DNA from 3 places in the Vibrio sp. Vb1574 genome. Region 1 is predicted to be linked to each of the others. Evidence: predicted binding sites of a transcription regulator. Region 1 holds the regulator's gene; each other region holds the start of a gene.
The links. The regulator CRP, encoded in region 1, controls carbon source genes, mostly activating them, when cyclic AMP is high. The targets are predictions, from matches to a motif close to TGTGANNNNNNTCACA.
Positions count from the first base shown of each region.

Region 2: R7O12_RS01425 (CTP synthase) is a predicted target of CRP. The motif match lies at 5,251-5,266, and genes of this name have one in related genera.
Region 3: rppH (RNA pyrophosphohydrolase) is a predicted target of CRP. The motif match lies at 2,274-2,289, and genes of this name have one in related genera.

Region 1 covers NZ_JAWOTC010000031.1:32,101-39,585, reverse strand. Annotated here, with positions in the region: gene R7O12_RS17105 (hydrolase) at 1-389, shown strand, start outside; gene R7O12_RS17100 (YheU family protein) at 423-635, shown strand; gene R7O12_RS17095 (phosphoribulokinase) at 761-1,630, shown strand; gene crp (cAMP-activated global transcriptional regulator CRP) at 1,871-2,503, shown strand; gene R7O12_RS17085 (DUF1338 domain-containing protein) at 2,640-3,431, opposite strand; gene astD (succinylglutamate-semialdehyde dehydrogenase) at 3,680-5,137, opposite strand; gene astA (arginine N-succinyltransferase) at 5,166-6,185, opposite strand; gene R7O12_RS17070 (aspartate aminotransferase family protein) at 6,295-7,485, opposite strand, start outside.
Region 2 covers NZ_JAWOTC010000001.1:325,447-332,931, reverse strand. Annotated here, with positions in the region: gene barA (two-component sensor histidine kinase BarA) at 1-137, opposite strand, end outside; gene rlmD (23S rRNA (uracil(1939)-C(5))-methyltransferase RlmD) at 330-1,649, shown strand; gene relA (GTP diphosphokinase) at 1,773-3,992, shown strand; gene mazG (nucleoside triphosphate pyrophosphohydrolase) at 4,342-5,145, shown strand; gene R7O12_RS01425 (CTP synthase) at 5,351-6,991, shown strand; gene eno (phosphopyruvate hydratase) at 7,070-7,485, shown strand, end outside.
Region 3 covers NZ_JAWOTC010000024.1:40,761-48,245, reverse strand. Annotated here, with positions in the region: gene R7O12_RS15240 (NADP(H)-dependent aldo-keto reductase) at 1-661, opposite strand, end outside; gene R7O12_RS15235 (DUF6482 family protein) at 816-1,127, shown strand; gene mutH (DNA mismatch repair endonuclease MutH) at 1,143-1,823, opposite strand; gene rppH (RNA pyrophosphohydrolase) at 2,443-2,964, shown strand; gene ptsP (phosphoenolpyruvate--protein phosphotransferase) at 2,967-5,213, shown strand; gene R7O12_RS15215 (sulfite exporter TauE/SafE family protein) at 5,220-6,011, shown strand; gene lgt (prolipoprotein diacylglyceryl transferase) at 6,099-6,920, shown strand; gene R7O12_RS15205 (thymidylate synthase) at 6,930-7,485, shown strand, end outside.

The DNA.
Region 1 (7,485 bases):
ATGGCGAGCTGGCGCTGTCCTACAACTCAATCAAACGTGTCACACGGCTGTATGAATTCGATGATTTGATTACCGCACCATTGCATGGCTTTAAAGACGCACAAGATTATTACGACCAATGCTCTGGCTTAAGTAAACTACAGCAAATCACGCTACCCACACTGATCATCCATGCCAAAGACGATCCGTTCATGACCGATGATGTGATACCGAAGTTTGTTCTGCCAGATAACATTGATTACCGTCTCTTTGAACACGGTGGCCATGTTGGCTTCCTAACAGGAACGGCGTTAAAACCTAAGTTTTGGTTGGAGGAAGCGCTGCCCGCGTATTACGAAAGTATCGCCGCAGATTACCTTTCTGCTGTATCCAAGCAACGAACGCAGTAAACTAGCCGCTCATCATAAAAGTTAGAGGTATTTATGATCATTCCATGGCAAGACATTGCGCCGGAAACATTGGAAAACTTAATTCGTGAATTCGTCTTACGCGAAGGAACGGATTACGGAACCGTCGAGGTTTCTTTGCAAGACAAAATTGATCAAGTTAAAGCTCAATTGGAAAAAGGTGAAGCGGTTATCGTGTTCTCTGAGCTACACGAAACCGTCGATATTCAACATAAAACAAAATTTTAGACCCTTCACATTTTACCGTATCCCACTCGATGACAAGGTATTGTTACGTGCTATAGTGGGATATCGACCGTGCAGTAGTAACTCTACTGCACATTACAGGTAAGTAATTTTCGACAAGGTTTGTCATGTCAGCTAAACACCCAATTATTGCGGTTACTGGTTCGTCCGGTGCCGGCACGACCACTACATCTGAAGCCTTCCGTAAAATGTTCAATATGATGAACGTTAAACCCGCATGGGTTGAAGGCGATAGCTTCCATCGCTTTACTCGCCCAGAAATGGACATCGAAATTCGCAAAGCCCGCGAGCAAGGTCGACACATTAGCTACTTTGGCCCACAAGCTAATGACTTCCCGGGATTAGAAGAGTTTTTCCGTAAGTTCGGGCATGACGGCACTGGCAGCGTGCGCCGTTATCTGCACACGTTTGACGAAGCGGTTCCCTACAATCAAATGCCAGGCACGTTTACACCGTGGCAAGACTTACCCGAAAACAGCGACGTTCTGTTTTATGAAGGGTTACATGGTGGCGTGGTCGATGGCGATGTTAATGTTGCTCAACATGTGGATTTCTTAATCGGCATGGTGCCGATTGTAAACTTAGAGTGGATACAAAAATTCGTACGTGACACTCGCGATCGCGGCCATTCGCGTGAAGCGGTAATGGACTCAATCGTGCGATCCATGGACGATTACCTCAACTATATCACTCCGCAGTTTTCTCGTACTCACATCAACTTCCAGCGCGTACCGACCGTTGATACTTCCAACCCACTTAATGCAAAAGGCATCCCTAGTTTGGATGAGAGTTTTGTGGTGATTCGCCTACGCGGTATCAAGAATGTCGACTTCCCATATCTGCTGGCCATGATTGATGGCTCATTCATGTCACGCCACAACACGATTGTCGTACCCGGCGGTAAGATGAGCTTTGCAATGGAGCTCATAGTTCGGCCTATCCTACAACAGCTCATCGAAACAGGGAAAATTGGCTAAAAACCTGCCTGCGAAGATGTTTACTTTTCATACCGTGATCATGTGCACAGTTTTGCTTACAAAATCTCAATCATGGCACGATTAAAATCAAGAAATCGTTTTCGAAAAAGGATACTATTTCTTACCGAAACACAAGAGAGCTTGCAGCATATAAAAAGTGCTCTTATTCTAGTAGGCCTAATTCAGGCTTAGCTAAAATATGGATAGCGCAAGCGTACCCTGCAGAGGAAGTGAGATATTATGGTTCTAGGTAAACCTCAAACCGACCCAACATTAGAGTGGTTTCTTTCACACTGTCATATTCATAAGTACCCTTCAAAGAGCACGCTAATTCACGCGGGCGAAAAGGCAGAAACTTTGTACTACATCGTTAAAGGTTCTGTTGCGGTTCTTATCAAAGACGAAGAAGGTAAGGAGATGATCCTTTCTTACCTAAACCAAGGAGACTTTATTGGTGAACTTGGTCTATTCGAGGAAGACCAAGAGCGCACAGCTTGGGTTCGTGCTAAATCTCCTTGTGAAGTTGCTGAAATTTCTTTCAAGAAGTTCCGTCAGCTTATCCAAGTAAACCCAGACATCCTAATGCGTCTTTCTGCGCAGATGGCTCGTCGTCTTCAAGTAACTAGCCAAAAAGTGGGTGACCTGGCGTTCCTAGACGTAACTGGTCGTATCGCTCAGACGCTTCTGAACCTTGCAAAACAACCAGACGCAATGACTCACCCAGACGGCATGCAAATCAAGATCACTCGTCAAGAAATCGGTCAAATTGTTGGCTGTTCTCGTGAGACAGTAGGTCGTATCTTGAAGATGCTAGAAGAGCAGAACCTAATCTCTGCTCACGGTAAAACCATCGTGGTTTACGGTACTCGTTAATCTCGAACTAGAGTGACACGAACAAAATTATAAAAGCCACCAATGGCAACATTGGTGGCTTTTTATTTACTCATGACCAAATGAGATAGGGTGCAGCGAACACTAATGAGTAAGCTTAACAGGTTAACCCTAAAACTTAGCCATTCGTACTTTCAAAGATTTTGTCAGCTGAAGCGGCCACGAAACCTGGGTACAAATCACCATTTTCCATCGGATAGCGCTTAGCAAATTCATAAAACCCGCCAGGGATAATTTCAGTGCCTTCGCTAAAACGAACCGCTACTTTATCTGCCATGGTCGATGACTGCTCTAGCAACACCTCAGGAGTGCCCTTCACTTCACCACCATTTTCATTAATGGTAAACCCAGCGGTACGCAGATGATCGTTTACCTGCTTCACTTCTTCATATTCATTGAGCTGGTTAACGCTCACCGTGAAGTGGTTTGCTCCGTAACCATGCGCCGCAAGCCAAGATGCGTACTCACTTTCTTTAGCCAACGTTTGGTAATCAGCAAAGCTTAAATCCCACAAGCGTCCACCATGTAAGAATGCGCTATCGTTCAGCTTGTCAGCATCGACTTGTGCCACCAAATTTTTCACAATCTCTTGTAGCTCAGGAGAGCACTCTTCAACTTTTAGCTCACTAATAAATACTTTAGGTTGCTTCGGATCTGGGTGCTCATAGTGCTTAGCAACCAGCTTTTTGCTTTCGAAAACGTAATCACCACACGCCTTGTAACCAATAGCTACAAATGGCTTAGCTAGAGTTTCAATACCAAGAGGCGCGATATTGAAGGTACGTAAAGCTATATGATCATTAATCAGAGGCTCATCTTCTTGAAGCAGCTGATGCACTTTAGCAGCCGAAGGGCAAAGACGTTGAATGTAATCTTGCCATAGCGATTCAAATAACACATCGGGCGTCATAACGACTCCTTGTTACGAGATGTAGAGTTTAAAGGTAAGCGGAAGTTGGCTGCTCGTTCACAACAAAAGTTGTCCAGAATAATGAACGAGCAACCATCAACCTGTGACGGTAAATGCCAGTCAGTCAACACGCTTTTCCGAGTCTTTGCTCACTTTTCGTGTTCTGCCAACGATCACTACAACCCATACCTAAATGATGCGCCGGCAAGGTGAGCCGCAATGCATAGTTGCGACTCTATTATTAAAACTTATAGCGCTACACCTGGACTCAATGTTGCAGGCAAGACAGTCTCTTGACCTTCCATTGATGCCATTGGGTACGCACAGTAATCTGCTGCGTAGTAAGCGCTTGGGCGCAAGTTACCCGACGCTCCCGGACCACCAAATGGCGCATCACCACTTGCACCAGTGAGCTGGCGGTTACGGTTCACGATACCTGCACGAATGTGGTCAACGAAGTATTCCCATTCTTGGTCGTCGGTTGAGACCAAACCAGCAGATAAGCCAAAGCGCGTATCGTTTGCTAGCGCCACGGCTTTGTCTAACCCTTCGTAACGCACCACTTGCAGAAGTGGGCCGAAGTATTCTTCATCTGGTAACTCAGCAATGTTCGTTACATCAATGATGCCAGGAGAAACAAACGCCGCCTCTCCTGCTTTCGCTTCAATCAAGCTTTCACCGCCAAGAGACTGTAGATTAGCTTGTGCATCAAGAATAAACTTGGCTGCCGCGACCGAAATTTGCGGTCCCATAAATGGCGCAGGTTCTGCAAATGGTTGGTCTACGCGAATATTGCGTGTCGCTTCGACGAGCTTGGTGATAAGCGCATCGCCTTTTTCACCCAATGGCACATACAAACGACGAGCACACGTACAACGCTGCCCAGCACTGATAAACGCTGACTGGATGATGGTGTAAACCGTGGCATCCAAATCACCATATTTATCAGAGATCACCATCGGGTTATTACCACCCATTTCTAGTGCGAGCATCTTGCCCGGTTGACCCGCAAATTGACGGTGTAATACATGCCCCGTATTCGCGCTACCCGTAAACAGTACGCCATCAATGCCTTTTGCGTCAGCGAGCGCGATACCAGTTTCTTTCGCGCCTTGAACAAGGTTAATCACGCCTTTCGGCAGACCGGCTTCTTCCCATAGCTTCATTGCCAATTCACCCGTCCATGGCGTTTGCTCAGACGGTTTGAAGACTACCGTGTTACCAGCCAGTAGCGCAGGCACAATGTGACCATTTGGTAGGTGGCCTGGGAAGTTGTAAGGACCAAACACCGCCATCACGCCCAATGGGCGGTGGCGCAATACGATTTGGTTGCCTGCTGCTTCACGGCTCGCCTCACCAGTGCGGTCATGATAAGCGCGAATCGAAATGGCAATTTTACCTGCCATTGCCGCTGCTTCAGTGCGCGTTTCCCAAATTGGCTTACCAGTTTCTTTGGCAATGACTTCGGCGATTTTTTCGCTGTTCTCTTTTACTTTCTCCGCAAAAGCCAACACGATTGCCTCACGCTCTGAAAATGGGCGCTTTTTCCAGTCAATAAACGCTTCACGCGCTGCAGATACCGCCTGGTTCACCTGCTCTGCCGTTGCACCTTTGCCTTGCCAGATCACTTCTTGGTTGTACGGCGACAGAGACGTAAATGCTTCACCCTGACCTTGTACCCATTCACCTGCAATCCAATGTGTCATTGTTTCTATCCTTAAATTCTGTCGTCTGTTACTGCGGAAGAAGGCGAACGAAATCCCCTTCTTCAACCGAAAGTGCATCTGCAACGTCTGGTGCGATCATTACGCTCTGTGTCTCTGCGTCATACGCCGCCTTAGTGACTGTCGCACGGAAGTTCTCGAAAGATGAATTACACATCAAGAAGTCTTGTGTGCTGGAATGTTCAGAGATTTTGACTTGCGCGCGGAATGAATGACGTACCGACTCAATATTACGCAGATCACACTCAACCGTTGGGCCACCATCGAAGATGTCGACGTAGCCTCGGTTGGTAAAACCTTCACGCTCAAGCAGCTTCAGCGCTGGACGCGTGTTGTCATGTACTTGACCAATCACGGCTTGCGCTTCTGGGCTGAGCAGGTTGATGTAAATAGGCAGTTTCGGCATCAAGTCGGCGATAAAGCCTTTCTTGCCGATACCTGTCAGGTAATCTGCAAGAGTGAAATCGATAGAGAAGAAATGCTCTTGGAGCCATTGCCAGAATGGTGAATTACCCTCGTCGTCTGAAACGCCACGCATCTCCGCAAAGATCGTTTCAGAGAAGCGCTCTGGGTGCTCTGCCATCATTAGGAAACGACACTTCGACATTAGACGACCATTCAGACCTTGGCGGAATTTCTCACGCAAGAACAAGGTACAAATTTCGCTGTTACCCGTGTAGTTATTACCAAAAGTAAGCAGTTTAACGACGTTGTTAACGCCAAGCTTTGGCGACGAGTGCACAACTTTACTAATGTGATATGAGTAAAATGGGACATCCCAGCCGATAGATGCTTCGATTCCGGTGGTACCCGCAACCTCACCCGTTTCAGAGTCAAAGCCAACCATCAGGTAGCCTTCATCGCCTGGTTCTGCCACATCTGGCTTACCAAAGCTGTACTCTGAATGTTTGATTCGATTGGTTAACAGTTCTTCGTTAACCGGTAGAGATGTAAATCCGTGACCAGACTCCACCGCACAAGTGTGCAGTGCGTCGTAATCCGACATCGCGATAGGGCGAACTACTAGCATCAATACTCCCTCCAGATGCAAGAAGATCCTAACTATATTGTAGGAACAATTCCCCCATCAGAGATCCTTGACGGGGGTGTCTGCGTTGACGTTTAAACTGATATCGCGCTTAAACTAAAGTCGCGATCGCTTTATCCAGTTTCGCCAAGCCTTCTTCAATTTCTTGTTGTGTGATAACGAGTGATGGTGTGAAACGTACGACATTGGCACCCGCAACCAATACCATGAGACCTTGTTTACCTGCAGCAACCAGCACGTCACGCGCACGGCCTTGCCATTCTTCATTTAGTGCAGCGCCAAGTAATAGGCCTTGACCGCGCACTTCTGAGAAGATGTTGTACTTCGCGTTGATCTTCTCTAGACCTTCACGGAACATTGCTTCGCGTTCTAGCACACCAGCCAAAACCTCTGGCTTAGTGACTTCATTTACAACCGCTTCTGCAACCGCACACGCTAGTGGGTTACCGCCATATGTAGAACCGTGAGTGCCCACTTTCATGTGCTCTGCCAATTTTGCTGTCGTTAGCATTGCACCGATTGGGAAACCGCCACCAAGTGATTTCGCAGTACTTAGAATATCTGGCGTGATACCTAAACCTTGGTAAGCGTAGAAGTTACCTGTACGGCCATTACCAGTCTGCACTTCATCGAAGATCAGTAAGGCGTTGTGTTTGTCACACAGCTCGCGAACCGCTTGAGCGAACTCAGGCGTTGGTGGCACGATGCCGCCTTCACCTTGTAGTGGCTCCATCATAACCGCACAAGTACGATCAGACATGTGCGCTTGTAAAGCTTCGATATCGTTGTAAGGAAGGTGTGTCACGTCGCCTGGCTTAGGACCGAAGCCGTCAGAGTATGCCGCTTGGCCACCAACCGTTACGGTAAAGAATGTACGACCGTGGAAACCTTGTTTGAATGCAATGATTTCAGACTTCTCAGTGCCATGAACGTCTGCTGCATAACGACGTGCCAGCTTCAAAGCGGCTTCGTTTGCTTCTGCGCCAGAGTTAGCAAAGAACACTCGCTCAGCAAAACTCACTTCTGTTAGCTTTTTCGCCAGACGAAGGGCTGGTTCGTTCGTCATAACGTTACTTAAGTGCCAAAGCTTGTTAGCTTGCTCTGTTAGTGCGTTTACCATTACTGGATGACAATGGCCAAGACAGCTCACTGCAATACCACCAGCAAAGTCGATGTATTCATTACCGTCCTGATCCCAAACACGTGAACCTTCACCTTTAACAGGGATCATTTCCATCGGGTTATAGCAAGGTACCATTACCTCATCGAATAAACCGCGCTC
Region 2 (7,485 bases), on a different contig from region 1:
TTACCAGTGGTGATAACTTGTTTCTCAAGGTCTTGGTAGCGGTTAAATGAGAAAAAGCCGCTCAGTAATAAACCAATAATGAGAGTGGGAGCGAGAGTTAGTGTAATTACACGTGCTCGTAAGCCATATCTGGTCATGTTATCTAATTACATCGGAGTCTGGATATGGGAAAATAACGCATTATTTCTCAAGCGCACGATAAAGCCTTGAGCAAAGAAGTGACGTCACCGAATAAACGGTAAGCATAATCAAGTCACTCGAATCACACAACGGCTGCAATCAAGAATAGTGAAGCCGAAGAGCAATTACACATAAATCAGGCATAGAGCATGGCACGCATCTTTCAACCGAAAAAGAAAACCCAACTCAATACTCGGCACCAAGCAGTGCAAGTAGAGCGTTTAGATCACCACGGCGCAGGCATTGCTTACCTCAAAAAGAAGCCATTGTTTATTGATGGAGCACTGCCGGGTGAGGAGGTGGTCACTCAATTGGTGGAAGAAAAGAGCAAATACGCTCGCGGTAAGTTGATTAAAATCCTTAAGCCGAGTGAAGCTCGTGTGGAGCCATTTTGCCCACATTATAATGAGTGCGGTGGCTGTGATTTGCAGCATCTAGATTATGACCAACAATTGACGTACAAACAGCAAACGTTGCGTCAGCTAATGCGAAAATTTTCAGGCAGTGACATTGAACTAGATGCCCCGTTATTGGGATATTCGCAGGCCTACCGTCGCCGTGCGAGAGTGAGCTTGTTTGTTGATAAAAAAACACGTCAGCTACATTTTGGTTTCCGTAAAAAGCAGAGTAAGCAAATTGCGCAAGTGACCGATTGCCCAGTGCTGGCACCGGAACTGAATGTTTTGCTGCCAGAGATTTACTCAGCCCTAAAAGCGTTCAAAAAGCCGGAACAATTGGGTCATGTAGAGCTGGTACTTGGTGATAATGGTCCGTGTATTACGCTGCGCCACTTGAGCGCTCTGACAACGAGTGAAACTCAATCTCTAACGGAGTTGGCAAAACGTCATGGCGCATCGTTGTACTTAATGCCATCGACAGAACAATTAGACCTTATCGAAGGCGATATGCCTTTTTATCAAGAAGTTGGAGTGAAAATCCCTTTTGCACCAAATAACTTTATTCAAGTAAACCAAGGTGTAAACCAACAAATGGTCAAACAAGCGGTTGAGTGGTTAGACCCACAAAAGAGTGACCGAGTGTTAGATTTGTTCTGTGGTTTAGGCAACTTTAGTTTACCAGTTGCGAAATTAGCTAAGTACGTGGTTGGAGTAGAGGGTGTTGCAGAGATGGTAGAAAAAGCCACAAACAATGCATCTTTGAACCAAATCAATAACGCGCAATTTTATCACGCTAACCTTGAGCAAGATTTTGAAGGCCAAGCCTGGGCCGCAGAGCGGTTTGATAAAGTATTATTAGACCCGGCACGCGCGGGAGCGAGTGGGATCATCGATCAAGTTTCTGAGCTTGGCGCACAGCGTGTAGTTTATGTTTCTTGTAATCCTGCTACCCTTGCTAGGGATAGTCAAAGCTTGATAGAGCAAGGCTATAAATTAACTAAATTAGGTATGCTGGACATGTTCCCTCATACCAGTCATCTAGAATCGATGGCATTGTTTGAAAAGTCCTAACTTTAGGACTTTGACCCCTTATTTGTGGTGGGTGGTCATAAAGCCAGCGTGTACGCGCGGTAAAAAGAACTAACCTGGACGGTGTTAGTCAAACCACACGAATATAATAATTAGGATGATGAGATGGTTGCGGTAAGAAGCGCGCATTTAAACCAAGATGAACAGTTTGAACTCGAAAACTGGGTGGCTAGCCTAGGACAAGAGAAAAACACAGCCTCACGCTTAATCGAAGTATATCGAGATTGCCAGACGGTATTAGCTGATAACGAGCAAGCGGAGCTGTTGTTGTGGCGTGGACGAGAAATGATCGAAATTTTGATCACCTTGTCTATGGATCAAGCCACTTTAGTGGCTGCTCAACTGTTTCCTTTGGTTTCAAGTGGTGCTTTTAACAGAGAAATTCTGGAAGAGAAATACAGCAAAGAAATCATAAAATTAATCGACGGCGTTGAAGAAATGGCTGCTATTGGCCAACTCAACGTCAACATGGAAGGCAGTGCAGCGTCATCTCAGGTAGATAACGTACGCCGTATGCTGCTTGCCATGGTGGATGACTTCCGCTGCGTAGTTATCAAGCTCGCGGAACGAATTTGTAATCTTATTGAAGTTAAAAAAGCGCCAGATGAAGTTCGACGTGCGGCGGCAAAAGAGTGTGCCAACATCTATGCGCCGCTAGCAAACCGATTAGGCATCGGTCAGCTGAAATGGGAAATTGAAGATTACGCTTTCCGCTACCAACAACCGGAAACTTACAAACAAATTGCCAAACAGCTTTCTGAGCGACGCATTGTTCGTGAACAGTACATCAAAGACTTTGTTGAAGACCTCACGCACGAAATGGAAGTGTCGGGCATCAATGCGGAAGTGAGTGGTCGACCTAAGCACATCTACAGCATTTGGCGAAAAATGCAGAAAAAGAGTTTGGCCTTTGATGAGCTGTTTGATGTGCGAGCAGTGCGTATCATCGCAGACAAACTGCAAGATTGTTATGCGGCTTTAGGCGTAGTTCACACCAAATACAAGCACCTACCGAGCGAGTTTGATGACTACGTTGCTAACCCTAAACCAAACGGTTATCAATCGATCCATACAGTAATTCTAGGGCCAGAAGGCAAAACCATCGAGATCCAGATTCGTACCAAGCAAATGCATGAAGAGTCGGAACTGGGGGTTGCAGCGCACTGGAAATATAAAGAAGGGGCAAGCAGCCGAAGCGGTTATGATGAGAAAATCACGTGGCTGCGTAAGCTATTGGATTGGCAAGAAGAAATGTCTGACTCTGGCGAAATGCTCGATGAGCTGCGTAGCCAAGTCTTTGATGACCGTGTTTATGCCTTTACACCACGTGGTGATGTTGTCGATTTGCCAATGGGGGCAACGCCGCTAGATTTTGCCTATCACATTCACTCCGAAGTGGGACACCGTTGTATCGGTGCCAAAGTCGGAGGTCGTATTGTGCCGTTCACGCATAAATTACATATGGGTGACCAAGTCGAGATTATCACTCAGAAAGAACCTAACCCATCACGTGACTGGTTAAACCCATCATTAGGCTTCGTTCATTCTGGTCGTGCGCGTGCCAAAATTAACGCCTGGTTCCGAAAACAAAGCCGTGAGAAGAACCTCGAAGCAGGTCGTGAAATCCTTGAGCATGAGTTAGCCAAAATTGGCGCAACGTTAAAAGATGCAGAGCATTACGCCCTCAAGCGGTTTAACGTCAAAACACCAGATGAATTGTATGTTGGGGTAGGTAGCGGTGATTTGCGCATCAACCAAATCATTAACCATATTAACGCGTTAGTTAACAAGCCAACGGCAGAGGAAGAAGACCAGCAAGCACTGGAAAAACTGCAAGAAGCTGAGCATAAATCACCCGCGCAAAGCCGACCGAAAAAAGACGCAGTTGTAGTAGAAGGCGTCGATAACCTAATGACACATCTAGCACGTTGCTGTCAGCCAATTCCAGGTGATGATATCTGTGGTTACATCACGCAAGGTCGCGGCATTTCAGTACACCGTAGTGACTGTGAACAGTTAGAAGAACTGCGCCATCATGCGCCAGAGCGTATCATTGATACTGTCTGGGGCAGCGGCTTCGTCGGGTCATACATCCTCACCGTCCGTGTTGAAGCGATGGAGCGAGGTGGTCTACTCAAAGACATTACGACACTGTTCGCCAACGAAAAGATCAAAGTGACCAGTATGAAGAACCGAGTCGATTACAGACGTCAACTTGCCATCATGGACTTTGACCTAGAAGTCACCAATATTGAGGTGCTTTCGCGGGTTTCGAAACGTGTGGAACAGATCAAGGATGTCATGACGGTGAAACGCCTCGGCTAAAACTCTCGTCATAGTTATCGTTGTAGCGTTGTTGACTGCACGCACTCGCTCCATCACATGGTGAACCATGCTCAGGAGTCTCGTTTGTTTGTCGCCTAGCTACAACTTCAACTATTTACAGAGTTACACTTGCGTCATATTTGGCTTTTTATCTGCGTTAGCTGCACTTATTCCGACGTGCCGGCTCAGGGGCATCACATAGTAGGCTATGCTCAGGAGTCGCGAAAACTTGTTGCCTTGTCAAAGTAACAATTACTTAGTGAAAGCTGCTGAGAAAATATAATGTAGAAGGTGAGTGGTTTTGGCTGCTCACCTTTTTCTTTAATAGAAAGGTTTAAAGGAACAAAAAATGAGTCATCCAATTGAACAATTAGAACAAATCATGGCGAAGTTGCGTGACCCAGAAAACGGTTGCCCTTGGGACTTAAAACAAACCTTTGACACCATCGTTCCGCATACAATAGAAGAAACCTACGAGGTGGTGGACGCGATTCAAAATCGAGATTGGCCCAATCTAAAAGAAGAGCTAGGGGATTTGTTGTTTCAGGTGATTTTTTACAGTCAGCTAGCGAAAGAGCAAGAGCTGTTCGACTTTTCGGATGTCGTCGAAACCGTGAACGAAAAACTGACTCGTCGCCACCCGCATGTTTTTTCAGATGTTGAGTTTGAATCTGACGAGGAAATTAACGCGAACTGGGAAGCGGAAAAAGCAAAAGAAAAAGCCCTAGTAGGCAAAGCGGAAGAAAGTATCCTAGACTCAATACCAAACTCTTTGCCGGCACTTTCTCGTGCTACAAAAATTCAGAAAAAATGTGCAAAATTTGGGTTTGATTGGGATTCACTTGGCCCGGTTGTCGATAAAGTACGAGAAGAAATTGACGAAGTCATGGAAGAGGCACTGCAAGTTCAGCCCGATGAAGAGAAAGTTGAGTTGGAGCTCGGTGATTTGCTATTTGCGACTGTCAATTTGGCTCGCCACCTTGATAAAAACCCAGAAGTCGCACTAGGAAAAGCAAACGTAAAGTTTGCGCGACGTTTTAAACAAGTTGAAGGCAAGGCCCAGCAGTCAGGCAAAGTACTTACAGATTGTTCTTTATCAGAACTTGACCATTTTTGGGATGAAGTAAAACAAGAAGAATCGAGGCAGAGGTAAACTGGCAGAATACATAATATAAGGTCAGCTTGTTTGGTTACACGAAAACGGACTTTGGTTTGTCTTTGCTCACTTTGATTTGAAGCAAAAAATAAAAAATTACGGTGTGATAGATTTCACGTTGTGGCGGTAAGGAGCTTCTGGTATATTTATCTCCCGTCCAGAAGCACTCCATTTCCCTCATTCAACCAATTTCAGGTTAAACATGACGACAAATTACATTTTTGTTACTGGCGGGGTTGTATCCTCTCTAGGTAAAGGTATTGCAGCAGCATCTCTTGCGGCTATTCTAGAAGCTCGTGGTCTTAAAGTGACTATGATGAAGCTTGACCCTTACATCAACGTTGACCCGGGCACAATGAGCCCTACTCAGCACGGTGAAGTGTTCGTTACAGAAGATGGCGCAGAGACTGACCTTGACCTTGGTCACTACGAGCGTTTCATCCGTACCAAGATGACCAAGCGTAACAACTTCACTGCAGGTCGTGTTTATGCCGACGTACTTCGTAAAGAACGTCGTGGTGACTACCTAGGCGCAACTATTCAAGTTATCCCTCATATCACTAACGCAATCAAAGATCGCGTTATTGCAGGTTCTGAAGGCCATGATGTGGCTATCGTTGAAGTTGGCGGTACTGTTGGTGATATCGAATCACTACCATTTATGGAAGCGATTCGTCAGCTAGCTGTTGAGCTAGGCCGTGAGCGCGCAATGTTCATGCACCTAACACTTGTTCCTTACCTAGCGGCAGCGGGCGAAGTGAAAACTAAGCCGACGCAACACTCTGTAAAAGAACTTCTATCTATCGGTATTCAGCCAGACATCCTAGTTTGCCGTAGCGATCGCGTTATTCCTGCGAATGAGCGTAAAAAAATCGCACTGTTCTGTAATGTTCCAGAAAAAGCAGTAATTTCAATGAAGGATGTAGACTCTATCTACAAGATCCCTCAGTTGATTAAATCTCAAGGTCTAGATGACCTTGTGTGTGCTCGCTTTGGTATTACTGCTCCTGAAGCAGACCTTTCTGAATGGGAACAGGTTATCTACGAAGAAGCAAATCCTACTGGTGAAGTAACCATCGGTATGGTTGGTAAATACATTGAATTACCAGATGCATACAAATCTGTGAACGAAGCGCTTAAACACGCTGGCTTGAAAAACCGCCTAAGCGTCACAATTAAGTATGTAGACTCACAAGATATCGAAACAAAAGGCGTTGAACTTCTAGAAGGTTTGGACGCAATCCTAGTACCAGGTGGCTTCGGCGATCGTGGTATTGAAGGCAAGATCCGTGCGGCTCAATATGCACGTGAAAATAACGTGCCTTACCTAGGTATTTGTTTGGGTATGCAAGTTGCACTAATCGAATACGCGCGTAACGTTGCGGGTATGGAAGGTGCACATTCAACAGAATTTAACAAAGAGACGAAGTACCCTGTGGTAGGTTTGATCACAGAGTGGGTAGACGAATCAGGTAGCGTAGAAGAGCGTACTGAAAAGTCTGACCTAGGCGGTACGATGCGTCTTGGTTCACAGCTATGTCACCTAGAGAAAGGGACTAAAGCTCGTGAACTGTACGGTAGCGCGACGATCCATGAACGTCACCGTCACCGTTACGAAGTGAATAACGTGCTTCGTCCGCAAATCGAAAAAGCAGGCCTAAAAGTATCAGGTCTATCTGCGGACAAGAAGTTAGTGGAAATGATTGAGAACCCAGCTCACCCATGGTTTGTAGCGGCTCAGTTCCACCCAGAATTCACCTCGACTCCTCGCGATGGACATCCATTGTTTGCAGGTTTTGTTAAGGCTGCGGGCCAAAACGCACGCGGCGAATTCGAGAAGTAAAAGGATACGGGCGGCGGCGAAGGTTGTGCTGCTGCCCTTTAAGATTGACATTTATATTTGAAACGAGAGGAAACATTAATGTCTAAGATCGTTAAAGTTCTAGGTCGTGAAATCATCGACTCACGTGGTAACCCAACTGTAGAAGCTGAAGTACACCTAGAAGGCGGTTTCGTAGGTATGGCGGCAGCTCCATCTGGCGCATCTACTGGTTCTCGCGAAGCTCTTGAGCTACGTGACGGTGACAAAGCACGTTTCCTAGGTAAAGGTGTTCTTAAAGCAGTTGAAGCTGTAAACGGCCCAATCGCTGAAGCTCTAGTTGGCAAAGACGCTAAAGACCAAGCTGCAATCGACGCAGTAATGATCGAACTAGACGGCACTGAAAACAAATCTAAATTCGGTGCTAACGCTATCCTAGCTGTTTCTCTAGCAAACGCTAAAGCTGCTGCTGCTGCGAAAGGCATGCCTCTATACGAGCACATCGCTGAGCTAAACGG
Region 3 (7,485 bases), on a different contig from region 1:
TGATTTCAGACAAGCCAACTTCGAAGCTGCGGTTCAATAAGTTATATGGGTTTTGAATGGAGACAATTCTTGGCAAATCGTGTTTTTCTGCCAAACGCAATAGCGACATCACACCCCACGGCGTCTCGTTGGATACGCCGATATAGCGCACTTTACCTGCATTCACTAATTCAGTAAGCGCTTCCAACGTTTCAATTAACGTGACTTCTTCTTGTTTGTCAGGGTATGGGTAGTTGAGTTGACCAAAGCAGTTGGTTTGACGCTGCGGCCAATGTAGTTGGTACAAATCGACATAATCGGTTTGTAGACGATTAAGGCTGTCATCAATTGCTGTATGGATGTGGCGACGATTAAGGCTCATGTTGTCTCTGATGTGAGGAACATTGCGAGGGCCTGCCACTTTTGTTGCCAGTACTACTTTCTCTCTTTTGCCGCTTTTTGCTAACCAATTACCGATGTATTGCTCGGTGAGCCCTTGTGTTTCCGAGTTTGGCGGTACAGGGTACATCTCTGCGGTATCGATGAAGTTCACCCCATGATCGAGGGCAAAGTCGAGCTGTTCAAAGGCGTCCTTTTCTGTGTTTTGCTCGCCAAACGTCATAGTGCCGAGGCAGATTTTACTGATCTCAAGTGATGAGTGCGGTAGTTTTGTGTATTGCATATCACGTCCTTGAAGAGTTACCGACTAAATAAGTGACTCCAATATAGGGGATTTGTAGCCGCAATCGCAAATGATTTACGTATAAAGGAAGAGCAAACTCGAAAGCTACAGTTAGCCTAACTACACTTAAATGATCGTGTGAAGGAGGTATGTTATGCAGAAGCATCAATTGGACATGTGGCTACATGGTCCACATAAAGATACTTATAAAACTCCCAAAGTATTTGTGATTGGGTGTTCTGATGTCTCTGACTATCTTTTAGCTGTGGAGTACAAGCATCAACTTGAGCCGATTAAAGACGGTGAAGACCCGATACATTTTGGCTCTCTAGACTTAGTAAAAGAAGAACTATTGAGGCTAGGGGTCGATAAAGCGTATTTAAGGCTGCGCAATGCGTATGACGAATGTGGCACTGAAGAGGCAGCCTCATACTGCGATATTGAGTTATCGCTCGTGACGCACTAAATAGCTGATATAGTTTTATTCTGGTTGAGTGTTAATGTAGTGCTTGAGTAAGATCTGTTCAGTAAACTGTGTTCTAAGGTAAAAGCCTCGGGGCAGAGTTTTCATCGGCTTACCATTTGAGTTATATGCTTCGGTGAGCGCTTTTGCATTTGCGGCTTTAGGGCGAAGATGCAGCGCTTCTCCGTGTCTGGCGGAAATTTGATCAAATCTTCCCAAGACGATCATCTCCATTAACTCTTCCCAGTCATTTCGCAAAATCCGTTCTTCTTCTTCATCTGGTGACCAAATGAGTGGACTGCCCACACGTCTTTCAGGGAGTGGGATTTCTCGTTCTCCTTCTACGGGTACCCAAAGGACACGAGATAGCTTGTTTCGAACATGACTTGTTTCCCATGTAAGACCATGAACACCAGTGAGGGGCGCCACAGAAACAAAGGTTGTTTCTAAAGGTTTGCCAGAGTAACTGATCGGAATACTTTTCAACTCGATCCCTAGTTTTGCGAAATCTTGTTGAGGTTTACTGCCAGCTGGAGCGCCCAAGTGCCATTCGAGTAATTGACCCACCCAACCTTTATCACGTTTTAAGTTTTCAGGAACAATCATATTCGCCTCGGCGGCCAACTCAGCAAAACAGAGTCCTGCCATATCATGCGCTCGTTCCAATAGCTCTGCTTCTGTTTGTGGTTCTGGTTTCATAGTTACAAGGTGGTATTACAAAAAATATAGTTTATCAAACTCCGACCAAATCTACTGTTTAAGATTTCACCGAGGCGGTGTAAGAACGATCAATTCATAACTTATCCACAGGTGGAGGAGGTATTGATAAGATCCTGGCGGGGTCTGTATGAATAAACAGGGGTTAAAATGCATTTTTGGGGTTGATTTTGTTGTAATCATCTAAACGAATAGCAGGTGAGTGTGGATAAATAGCCTGTTGGTGGATCTTTGACCGATCTGAGTTTGGTGAAAAGATCATCAAGAAACTGAAGATCGAATAATCGTTGTTTTTAAAAATAAATACTTTTTTATCAATGTTTTATGTTTGTTTTTTTGTTTCTTCATCTGTTTTGCTTTTGATGGGATTGAACTGAATTACTCATTTGAATTGAATTCTTCACAAAGTTATTCACAGAAAAGGTGAATAAATGTGGGCAATGTCTCACTCTTGTGTTGATAAGGTATGGTTTGATTAAAAGATATCCAAAAATGGTGAAAAGGTAATAAATCTTGCTCATATCACATCAGTAAGTTTGCTAGTAATGGGGATATGTGGAAAAATCACGGTAATAAAAAATTTATTCATAGAGGTTAGCCAGTGATAGATGGCGATGGTTACCGACTTAATGTTGGTATTGTGATATGTAATAACCATGGTCAGGTCTTCTGGGCTAAACGATACGGGCAACACTCATGGCAATTTCCACAAGGTGGGATTGACGAAGGTGAAACCCCTGAACAAGCCATGTTCAGGGAGTTATACGAAGAAGTCGGTTTAACGAAAAAAGACGTTAAGATCATTGCAACAAGTCGTCATTGGTTAAGATATAAGCTACCAAAGCGATTGGTGCGTTGGGACTCCAAGCCTGTTTGTATCGGCCAAAAACAGAAATGGTTTCTGCTGAGATTAGAATGCGATGAGTCTCGCATTAATATGCAACGCGGAAAATCCCCTGAATTTGATGGTTGGCGCTGGGTAAGTTACTGGTATCCAGTTAGGCAAGTTGTTTCTTTCAAGCGAGATGTTTATCGACGAGCGATGAAAGAATTTGCATCCTTAGCCATGCCTTTTCGAGAGAGAAAAGCGAAAGGGAAAAGAAAAAAGCAACGTAGAGGATAATCATGCTCAGTCAGCTAAGGGAAATAGTTGAGAAAGTCTCCAGGGTCGATGATGTGCATCTGGCACTCGATATATTGGTGAAAGAGACTTGTGCTGCCCTTAGTACTGAGTGCTGTACTATCTATCTTGCTAATGAAGAAATGCAGCGCCTTGAGTTAATGGCAACTCAAGGCCTTATTTTTGAAGGTGATAGTATTCATATCAACTTCAATGAAGGCTTGGTTGGGTTGGTAAAACGAAGCGCTGAACCCCTTAACCTTGCCGAAGCCTCAAAACACCCCGAGTTCAAATTCTTTCCTCAACTCGGCGAACAGATTTACCACTCTTTTTTAGCTACTCCAATCATTCATCGTAAACAAGTTTTAGGTGTGTTGGTGATCCAACAAAAAACGCCGCGCTTGTTTAGTGAAATGGAAGAATCGTTTCTTGTTACCTTATCCGCTCAGTTAGCGGTGCTCATTGCACATGCGCAGAATCTTGGGCATTGGCAGTTAGCATCTAAACCCACGGTATTAAAAGGTTTGCCTGCGTCTACTGGTGTCGCGATTGGAGAGTTTTGGTTCGACAATACCCAGCCGAGTTTATCGGATGTTTTCCCTTCGTCCACGTTAGATAAGGAACGCGAGCACGAGACATTACTGGTGGCCATAGAGCGAGCGTTAAATGACTTTCGCCGTATGCGGAAAAAGCTGGACAGTGAAATCAACAAAGATGCGCTGGCGATCTTCGATCTGTTTACTCACTTACTGAATGATCCGATGCTTCGCGGTGATTTGAAGAAGCAGATTGAAAAAGGAGATAGGGCAGACTGGGCGTTACGCCAAGTTGTAGAGTCATACTCGAATCGATTTGCAAGAATGTCGGATGTATACATGCGTGAAAGAGCGCAAGATATCCGAGAGTTAGGGCAAAGGCTGCTCTATTTTCTGCACAACAGTGAGCAAGAAAATTCTGCAATTGATCGTCCCATTATTTTGGTGGCGAACGAACTCACTGCCACCTTGCTCGCTTCTGTACCTAAAGAGTTTTTGTTAGCCGTCGTATCATTAGAGGGAGGCGCAAACTCTCACGCTGCCATTTTATCTCGAGCTCTTGGGGTCCCTGCAGTCATGGGCGCCAACATTAATCCGGATGTGGTGAATGGCAAACTCGGGATAGTCGACGGCTATACGGGTGAGATCTTCTTAGAGCCAAACCGCCAGTTGTTGCGAGAGTATCGCAGCTTAGTAAGCGAAGAGTCTGAACTGTTTGCCATGGTAAACAAGGACCTCGCACTCCCTGCGGTTACGCAAGATAATCACCATATCGAAATTATGCTGAATGCGGGACTCAGTGCAGACAGTAATATTGCCATCAACACAGGTGTTGATGGTGTTGGGTTGTACCGAACTGAGATTGCATTTTTACTTCAGCATCACTTTCCTTCGGAAGATGAGCAGTATCATCAATACCAAGCAATACTTAACAGCTATCCGAATCAACGAGTAGTGATGCGTACTTTGGATATTGGTGGTGACAAACCTTTGCCGTATTTGCCCATCGAAGAAGATAATCCGTTTCTAGGCTGGCGTGGCATTCGTTTTACATTGGATCATCCAGACATTTTCTTGATCCAGCTGCGTGCAATGTTAAGAGCGAGTGCAGAAAGCGGAAACTTAAGTATCTTATTGCCAATGGTGTCAGGGGTAAAAGAGCTAGACGATGCCATTAGCTTGATTAATCAAGCTCACAGCGAAGCCGTTTTGCTTGATGATAGAATTCAATTCCCACAAATTGGGGTCATGATTGAAGTACCATCGATGGTGTATCTGTTGCCAACGATTGCTCACCGTGTTGATTTTGTTTCTGTCGGGACAAACGATTTAACTCAGTATTTATTAGCGGTAGATAGGAACAATTCGCGCGTAGCGGATGTCTATGAATCTATGCATCCTGCGGTACTGTTAGCGCTTAAGCAAATCCATGAGGTGTGTGATAAATATCAGGTGCCCGTGTGTATTTGTGGTGAGCTAGCGGGTGATCCATTTGGCGCTCTTCTCTTACTTGGGTTAGGGTATACCAGTTTGAGTATGAACACCTCCAACGTGGCTAAGGTGAAATATTTGATTCGTCATAGTCAACAAGAAGAATTAGAAAAATTAGCGGAGCAAGCAATGACAAAATCCTATGGGGAGGACATTCATCAAATGATGCATGACTTCTTCATTCAACAGGGCTTTGCGGGCTTTATCCGTGCAGGTAAAAAGTAGGAAATCGTGACCGTCTCTTTATTTTTGTTATTGTTGGCGCTAGGCGCTTTTGTGGGTGTGATGGCGGGGTTACTCGGTATCGGTGGTGGTTTGATTGTTGTTCCTGCCTTGTTGTATTTGCTTCCTCTTGCTGGGATCTCTCCAGAAATGAGTATGCACATGGCCTTAGCCACTTCGTTAGCGAGTATTATTGTCACGTCTGGCTCATCGGCGATGAATCACCTTAAGCTCGGCAATGTCGATATGTTTGTCGTAAAATGGTTGATGCCTGGTGTGGTCATTGGTGGCTTTGTTGGTGCCAATATTGCTGAGTGGATCCCTACACACTATTTGCCGAAAGTGTTTGGTGTCATTGTTCTTTGCCTGTCAGTACAAATGTTTCGTTCCATTAAAGTTACGAGCAGTAAACCTATGCCGAGCAGCCCTGTGACTGTAGTTTACGGCACGGGAATTGGTGTCGTATCAAGCCTTGCTGGTATTGGTGGTGGCTCACTGTCGGTACCATTTTTAAATAAACATGGGATAGAGATGCGTAAAGCGGTGGGCTCATCCTCCGTTTGTGGTTGCGTGATTGCTATTTCTGGTATGATCGGCTTCATCTTACATGGCTATAAAGTGGAAGGCTTACCTTCATACAGTATTGGCTATGTTTATCTTCCCGCTTTATTAGCGATTGCTATGGCCTCGATGCTCACAACAAAAGTGGGTGCGAAGCTCGCAACTAACCTTCCAACTGCGGTATTAAAAAAGATATTCGCGGTGTTCTTAATGTTTGTTGCAGCGACCATGCTGCTCTAAGTTTGTACCCAAGTCATTCTCGCTGAACCAAGCATCTAGAGGTTACTTGGGTATATTTATTTTGTTGTGATAAGAAGAGAATGATTTATGTCTCAGGGATATATTGAATTTCCCAATATTGATCCGGTTTTAATCTCTATTGGTCCTGTTTCGGTTCGTTGGTACGGTTTGATGTACCTTGTTGGCTTTATGTTTGCTCTATGGTTAGCGAACCGACGTGCGGATAAGCCTGGAAGTGGTTGGACACGAGAGCAGGTTTCTGATTTGTTGTTCGCAGGCTTCCTTGGCGTGGTGATTGGTGGCCGTGTAGGCTACGTGCTTTTCTACAATTTTGAGCTCTTCCTGGCTGACCCTTTGTATCTATTTAAAGTGTGGACCGGTGGTATGTCTTTCCACGGGGGCTTACTGGGTGTGATTACTGCGATGTTCTGGTATGCACACAAAAACGGGCGAACTTTCTTCGGTGTTGCTGACTTTATCGCGCCGCTTGTGCCATTTGGTTTGGGTATGGGGCGTTTAGGTAACTTCATGAACAGCGAGTTGTGGGGCCGAGTAACGGATGTGCCTTGGGCGATCGTTTTCCCAAATGGCGGTCCACTGCCACGTCATCCATCACAGCTTTATGAAATGGCGCTTGAAGGTATCGTCCTTTTCTTCATTTTGAATTGGTTCATCAAGAAACCTCGTCCTCTAGGTTCTGTTTCAGGACTCTTTCTTGCGGGTTACGGAACCTTCCGTTTCCTAGTAGAATACGTGCGCGAACCAGACGCTCATTTGGGTTTATTCGGTGGCTTTATTTCCATGGGACAGATTTTATCCCTGCCAATGGTGGTTATCGGTGTCCTCATGATGGTTTGGGCATACAAACGTGGTCATTACAAAGACGAATTACCACAAAAGACGAAGTAAGGTATTGGTGTGAAACAGTATTTAGATTTGTGTCAACGCATCGTTGACCAAGGTGTTTGGGTTGAAAATGAGCGTACAGGCAAGCGCTGCCTGACCGTAATCAACGCGGATTTAACCTACGATGTTGCGAACAATCAATTTCCGTTGGTCACCACACGTAAAAGTTTTTGGAAAGCGGCCGTTGCAGAGCTATTAGGGTATATTCGTGGTTACGATAATGCGGAAGATTTTCGTAAGCTGGGCACGAAAACCTGGGATGCCAATGCCAACCTAAATGATGCCTGGTTGAATAACCCATACCGTAAAGGTGAAGACGACATGGGCCGTGTCTATGGGGTTCAAGGGCGCGCCTGGGCGAAACCTGATGGTGGTCATGTTGACCAGCTACGTAAGATAGTGGATGACTTAACGCGTGGTGTTGATGACCGCGGTGAAATCTTGAACTTCTACAATCCGGGTGAGTTCCACATGGGGTGCTTGCGTCCTTGTATGTACAGTCACCATTTTTCATTGCTGGATGATACGCTTTACCTGAATAGTACTCAGCGTTCGTGTGATGTACCGC